3 regions of the Kitasatospora sp. NBC_01560 genome follow, and region 1 is predicted to be linked to each of the others. Evidence: riboswitches for the same ligand, from Rfam matches in the RefSeq annotation. Region 1 holds a riboswitch; each other region holds the start of a gene.
What was found. A riboswitch is a leader RNA that binds a small molecule or an ion and turns the genes downstream of it on or off. The one in region 1 is predicted to bind thiamine pyrophosphate.
Positions count from the first base shown of each region.

Region 2: another riboswitch for thiamine pyrophosphate. It lies ahead of thiC (phosphomethylpyrimidine synthase ThiC); the one in region 1 lies ahead of thiO (glycine oxidase ThiO).
Region 3: another riboswitch for thiamine pyrophosphate. It lies ahead of OH807_RS22165 (purine-cytosine permease family protein); the one in region 1 lies ahead of thiO (glycine oxidase ThiO).

Region 1 is NZ_CP109364.1:3,004,650-3,006,844, reverse strand. Features, by position in the region: gene thiS (sulfur carrier protein ThiS) at 1-137, opposite strand, end outside; gene thiO (glycine oxidase ThiO) at 134-1,300, opposite strand; TPP riboswitch at 1,295-1,407, opposite strand; gene OH807_RS12850 (NAD(P)/FAD-dependent oxidoreductase) at 1,526-2,195, shown strand, end outside.
Region 2 is NZ_CP109364.1:4,824,946-4,827,140, reverse strand. Features, by position in the region: gene OH807_RS21080 (flotillin family protein) at 1-299, opposite strand, end outside; gene OH807_RS21075 (hypothetical protein) at 403-609, opposite strand; TPP riboswitch at 769-903, shown strand; gene thiC (phosphomethylpyrimidine synthase ThiC) at 899-2,195, shown strand, end outside.
Region 3 is NZ_CP109364.1:5,071,236-5,073,430, forward strand. Features, by position in the region: gene OH807_RS22165 (purine-cytosine permease family protein) at 1-1,436, opposite strand, end outside; TPP riboswitch at 1,429-1,577, opposite strand; gene OH807_RS22170 (S1C family serine protease) at 1,958-2,195, shown strand, end outside.

The sequences.
Region 1 (2,195 bases):
CGGGGCACCACGGCCTCGTTGAGCGCGGCGGCGACGCCGGTGTTGGCCCGGCTGAGGGTGGCCACCACCTCGGCGAGGGTGGTCGCGGCGGGTACCTGGCGGGGCTCGCCGTTGACGGTGAGGGGGATGTCGCTCATGCGGGGACCTCTGTGGTGAAGCGAGTGGGGGAGAACGGTGCGGCGAGCTCCGGCGTCGTGCCGGAGGCCAGGTACTCGGCGAGCAGGTCGGCGGTCACCGGGGTGAGCAGCACGCCGTTGCGGTAGTGGCCGGTGGCGGCGACCAGGCCGGGCAGGGCGGTCGGGCCGAGCAGCGGCGCGTTGTCCGGGGAGCCGGGGCGCAGCCCGACGGACGTCTCCACCAGCGGCAGCTCGGTGATGCCGGGGACCAGCTCGTGGGCGTCGCGCAGCAGCTCGTACACCCCGCCGGCGGTGACGGTGGTGTCGTAGCCCTGCTCCTCGGAGGTCGCGCCGATCACCAGCTCGCCGTTCTCCCGCGGCACCAGGTACAGGTGCTGTCCGCGGACCACCGCGCGGACGTTGCGGCTGAGGAACGGCCGGTACGCGGGCGGGATCCGCAGCCGCAGGATCTGGCCCTTCACCGGGCGGATCGCCGGCAGCACGCCGGCGGGCAGGCCGGGCAGCCGGTGGCTGTCCGGGCCGGCGGCGAGCACGACCCGGTCGGCGGTGACCGTCTCGCCGGTGCCGAGCCGGGCACCGACCGCCCGGCCGTCCTCGACCAGCAGCTCGGCCGCCGCGCTGGGCCGGACGGCCACGCCCGCGGCCTCGCCGGCCCGCAGCAGCGCCGTGAGCAGCCGGCGGCCGTCCACCTGGTGGTCGTCGGCGACGTGCAGGCCGCCGCGGACGCCCGGGGCGAGCATCGGCTCCAGCCGGCGCGCCTCCCGGCCGGTCAGCCACTGCGAGTCCAGGCCGAGCCGCAGGTGGAAGGCGTGCAGCTCGCGCAGCTCCGCGCGGTCGTCGGCGTCGAGCGCGACGGCCAGCGTGCCGCACTGCCGGTAGCCGGTGTCCTGCCCGCCGCTCGCCTCTTCGAGTTCGGCGGCGAAGGCCGCGTACCGCTGGTTGGAGGCCATCCCGAGGCGCAGCAGCGGCTCCTCGCCGTACTGGAGTTCGGTGACGGGTGCGAGCATGCCGGCCGCGACCCGGGCGGCGCCGCCGCCGGGGGAGGGGTCGGCCACGACGATCCGCAGCCCGCGTTGCGCCGCCCGCCAGGCGACGGCGAGGCCGATGATGCCCCCGCCGATCACCAGCACGTCGGCATGGCTGCCCGGTGCCAAGCGTGTCAAAGTCGCTGCTCTCCCTTCGCCGGTATGACCCGGATCAGGTTCGGACGGTCGCAGGCCGTTCCAGCCCGCCTCTCAGCCCGGTCCGCCGGGCTCCCGTGATGGTGCCCCCACCTTAACTCCGGGCCCTGCCGCCGCCGAAGGCGCGTACGAAGGGTGGACAGCGGGCCCGCCGGCGGCCCGGGCGGTGGCGGACGGCGCCCGCCGGGGCGCCAGTACAGTGACGGCGTGGCAGAGCTGAGCGGGACGGATCAGGTGGTGGTGGTCGGCGCCGGGCTGGCCGGGGCGCAGTGCGCGTCGGGGCTGCGCCGGGGCGGCTGGCGGGGGCGGATCGTGCTGGTCGGCGAGGAGCCGCACGCGCCCTACGACCGGCCGCCGCTCTCCAAGGAGGTGCTGCTCGGCAAGGCCGACGCCACCACCCTCGACATCGACTACCCGCACCTGGGCATCGAGCTGCTCACCGGCCGCCGGGCCACCGGGCTCACCCCGGGAGTGCTGCACACCGACGGCGGCGACCTGCCCTACGGCGCCCTGGTGATCGCCACCGGCGCCGCGCCGCGCGTCCTGCCCGGTGCCGAGCGCGCACACCTGCTGCACACCCTGGACGACGCCCTGGCGCTGCGCGCCCTGCTCCGCCCCGGCCTGCGGCTGGTGCTGGTCGGTGCGGGCTGGATCGGCGCCGAGGTGGCCACGGCGGCCCGCGCGGCCGGCTGCGAGGTGACGGTGGTGGAGGCCGGCCCGGCGCCCGTCCCCGGCGCGCTGCCGGCCGGGATCGGCCGCGCGATGGCCGCCTGGTACGCCGAGGCCGGGGTCGAGCTGCGCTGCGGGGCCGCCGTCGCGGCCGTCGAGCCCGGCGCCGTCCTGCTGGCCGACGGCTCGCGCCTGCCCGCCGACGAGG
Region 2 (2,195 bases), 1.8 Mb from region 1:
AAGATCACCACACCCTTGACCCGGACCGGGATGCCCTGGGTGGTGACGCATTCGACGTCCAGCTCGGCCTCGTTGAGGTCCAGCGAGAGCCTGCGTACCCCCTGCAGGCCCGGTGTGACGAAGGTGCCGCGCCCGGTGACGATCCGGAACCCCAGCCCGTCACCGACCCCCTCGGTCCGGTGCCGGGAGCCCGAGATGATCAGCGCCTCGTTGGGCTCGGCCACCCGCCACATGAGTTTGAAGAGCGTGATCCCCACCAGCAGTACCGCGAGGCCCGCCCCGACGATGGTAAACAGCATGGTTCAACTCCCCCTTCCGGCACATGAGATGTGCCGTTACGGATTGTCCGCCCGGCACAACCCGAAGAGAAGGGAACCGACGTGACGGTCTGTCACAACCCTGTCACGGCAGCACCGGCGCCACGTAGACCGTCCGCGGCGGGTGGTACTCGATCACCACCACCGGCGTCCCGATCGCCAACCGCTCGCCCGGTACGGCCAGGTAGGCGAGGAACGCCTCCGTCCCCTGCCGCTCCGGGACGTGCACCATCACCTCGCCGACCAGCCCCGCCCCGACCGCCCCGCTGACCCGCCCGGCACTCCCGATCACTGCGGCCCTCCCTCGTCGCCCTGCTGCCCGCCCGACTGCCAGTGTGCCCGCCCGGAGCCGACCCGGCGGCCCCGCCGCCGCGATCCCCGCCCGTGGACCCCCTCTGGACCAGCGGCGATTCGCTCGCTACGGTGTTGGACGTCATGCGCAGGCAACACCGCCTGCGGACACGGGAGCTCGGAGCACCGGGCTGAGAGGGCGCTGACCGGGACGTCGTCGGACGAACCGAACGCTGCGCCGACCGCAGGAACCTGACCGGGTAATGCCGGCGTAGGGAGTAGAGGGTCTGATGACCACGTTCGATGCACAGCCGAAGTCTGCCCGGAACGCCGCCGTCAGCAGCGCGGGCACCGGCTACCCGACCCCGGCCTGGCGCAAGGCCTACCGCGACGGATCCCGTCCCGACCTGCGGGTGCCCTACCGCGAGGTCGTGCTCACCAACGGCCGCACCGTTCCGCTGTACGACACCTCCGGCCCGTACACCGACCCGGCGTACCAGCCCGACGTCCGGCGCGGGCTGCCGCCGCTGCGTGACTCCTGGATCCGCCAGCGCGGCGACGCCGAGGAGTACGACGGCCGCGAGGCCCGCCCCGAGGACGACGGCATCAAGCACACCTCGCCGCGCGGCGGGAACCTGCGCAACCTCGACGCCGTCTTCCCCGGCCGCCCGCGTCGTCCGCTGCGCGGCCGCGACGGCGCCGCCGTCAGCCAACTCGCCTACGCCAAGCGCGGCGTGGTGACCCCCGAGATGGAGTTCGTTGCCCTGCGCGAGGGCCTGGCGCCCGAGTACGTCCGCGCCGAGGTGGCCCGCGGCCGCGCCGTCATCCCGGTCAACGTGAACCACCCCGAGGTGGAGCCGGCGATCATCGGCACCAACTTCCTGGTGAAGATCAACGCCAACATCGGCAACTCCGCCGTCACCTCCTCGATCGAGGAGGAGGTGGAGAAGATGACCTGGGCCACCCGCTGGGGCGCCGACACCGTGATGGACCTCTCCACCGGCCGCAACATCCACACCACCCGCGAGTGGATCCTGCGCAACTCCCCCGTGCCGATCGGGACGGTGCCGCTCTACCAGGCACTGGAGAAGGTCGACGGCAAGGCCGAGGAGCTCAGCTGGGCCGTCTACCGCGACACCGTCATCGAGCAGTGCGAGCAGGGCGTCGACTACATGACGGTGCACGCCGGCGTGCTGCTGCGCTACGTGCCGATGACGGCCCGCCGCAAGACCGGCATCGTCTCGCGCGGCGGCTCGATCATGGCCGCCTGGTGCCTGGCGCACCACCAGGAGAACTTCCTCTACACGAATTTCGAGGAGCTCTGCGACATCCTCGCGAGCTACGACGTCACCTTCTCGCTCGGTGACGGGCTGCGCCCCGGCTCCGTCGCCGACGCCAACGACGAGGCGCAGTTCGCCGAGCTGCAGACCCTCGGCGAGCTGGGCCGGATCGCCCGCGAGCGGGACGTCCAGGTGATGATCGAGGGCCCGGGCCACGTCCCGATGAACAAGATCAGGGAGAACATGGATCTCCAGAAGGAGATCTGCGACGAGGCGCCGTTCTACACGCTCGGCCCGCTCACCACCG
Region 3 (2,195 bases), 2.1 Mb from region 1:
AAGCCGAACAGCGAGGCCGAGGTCCACTCCTGCGGGGTGAAGTGCAGCGCCTCCTGGGCGGAGGTCCAGAAGTCCGTCCACCAGCCGGCGATCGCGGTCGGCGCGATCAGCTGGTAGACCGCGAAGCCGAGCGCCCACGGCAGCAGCATCAGCCAGCGGGACGGCGCGTCGTCGGCGAGGTTCCACCCGCGCCGGCCGGCGCCGAGGAAGTAGTCCACCGCCAGCACCGCGAACATCGGCACGAACACCGAGCCGATCAGCCCCAGGAAGGCGTAGTAGGAGTCGGTGAACTCGGTGATCTGCAGGGCGAGCACGGTGATCAGCAGGCCCGTCCCGCCGGTCAGCACCCGGCGGTCCACCTTCGGCAGCAGGTTGTGCACCGACATCGCGGTCGAGTACACGTTGGCGAAGGACTGGTCGGTCTCGCGCAGCACCAGGACGAGCAGGAACAGCCAGCCGGCCCAGACGCCCAGGAACGAGTCGAAGATCTTCGTCGCGTCGCCGCCGGACTGCAGCAGCGCGAACAGCCCGAGCACGTAGCACCAGACCTGGGCGAGGGTGTAGCCGGAGAAGCTGCCCCAGAACGCGGCGCGCGGGGTGCGCGAGTGCCGGGTGTAGTCGGCGGCCAGCGGGACGAAGGAGATCGAGACGGCGATCATCGCGTCGGTGGCCTTCAGGAAGCCGTGCCAGTTGCCGGCGCCCGGGTCCGGCACGCCGTTGCGGCCCAGCTGGACGGTGAAGTAGACCATCGCGACCGCCACCGCCGCGGCGACGAAGCGGCGCAGGACCGCGATCGCGCCGAGCGGCCAGATGGTCAGCGCGGTGGTCACCGCGCCCGCCAGCACGACGAACACCCAGCGGTAGCCCTCGGTGTGCACGACGGTCTGCGCGCCCATCGCGATGACCAGCAGCTCGTACACGCCCCAGCCGATGCACTGGACGATGTTCAGCACGGTCGGGACGTACGACAGCCGGGTGCCGAACAGGCCGCGCAGGTTCGCCATCGCCGGCGCACCGGTGCGCGCGCCGATCAGCGCGGCCACACCCAGCATCGCGGTGCCGACCACGGTGCCGGCCACGATCGCGGTGATCGCGGCGGCCAGTGACAGCTCGCTGCCCGGTGCGCCCAGCACGGTGGCGGCGGTGGTGAAGCCGATCAGGCTGACGCCGAGGTTCATCCAGAGCGCGAAGTGGTCGCGGAAGCGCAGCGTGCGCGGCGGTGCGGTGTCCAGCACCAGCGGCGCCTCGACCCGCTCGGCCCGCTCCGGCCGGTCCAGCACGGTGGTCGCGGCCGGCGCGCCGGAGACGGTGGTGGCGGTGCCGGCGGGGGAACCGGAGACGGTGGCCGCCGCGTCGGAGTGAACGGTCGTGGACGACTCGGAGAAATCCTTGGACGACGGCGCGCCCGAAGAAGAGGATGGCGAAGCAGGCGGCATGGCCGATACTCCCTACGCCGGCATTACCCGGACAGGTTCCGGCGGTCTGCGCCCCCTCGACGGTCCGTCCACGGATGCCGTGGCGTACGGTCGACCGGCGCACTCTCAGCCTGGTGGGTCCAAGCTCCCGCGTGTCAGTTTGGAGCGACAGGCTAACCGGCGCCGGGATGAACGCCAAGGCCGGACGCCCGGCGGTCCGCATCGCGGGACGTCGTGCGCGACGTCGTGCGGGACGGGGTCGGGAGGGGCCGGGAGTCGTCCGCGGCGCCGCCGGCGCACCCGGTGCAGGCTGTGCCGGTCGCTGCCGGGACACTCGGGCAGCCGCTTCGGCAGGTGCTCCGGCGGTCACGTCGGCGGCCGTTCCGGGGGCTGTTCCGGTGGCCGTTCCGGGGGGCGCCCGGGCGGGTGCTGTCGGACCGGGCTAAGGATTCTTATGAGTTCTTCAGAAGGCTCCTTACGGCAATCGAATCGAGTGTGCGAAAAACTATGGTTGTTGGTCCTGTCAGCTATGGAGGTCGTCCGTGAGCACCGAGCGCGAGGTTGGGTCCACCGGGCCGCAGGGGGAGCAGCCCTCCGACGGCCCGGGGGTGGTGGGTCCCGCTCCTGACGGCCCGGCGCAGTCCGCGCCCGCACGTCCCACCCCCGCAGAGGTGACCGAGGCCGACTACCCGCTGACCGACGCCGGGGGGCCCGCCCCGGCCGCGGGCGGGTCCAACCCGACCCTGGCGTTCAGCAAGGTGCCCGCGCCCGAGCCGGCCG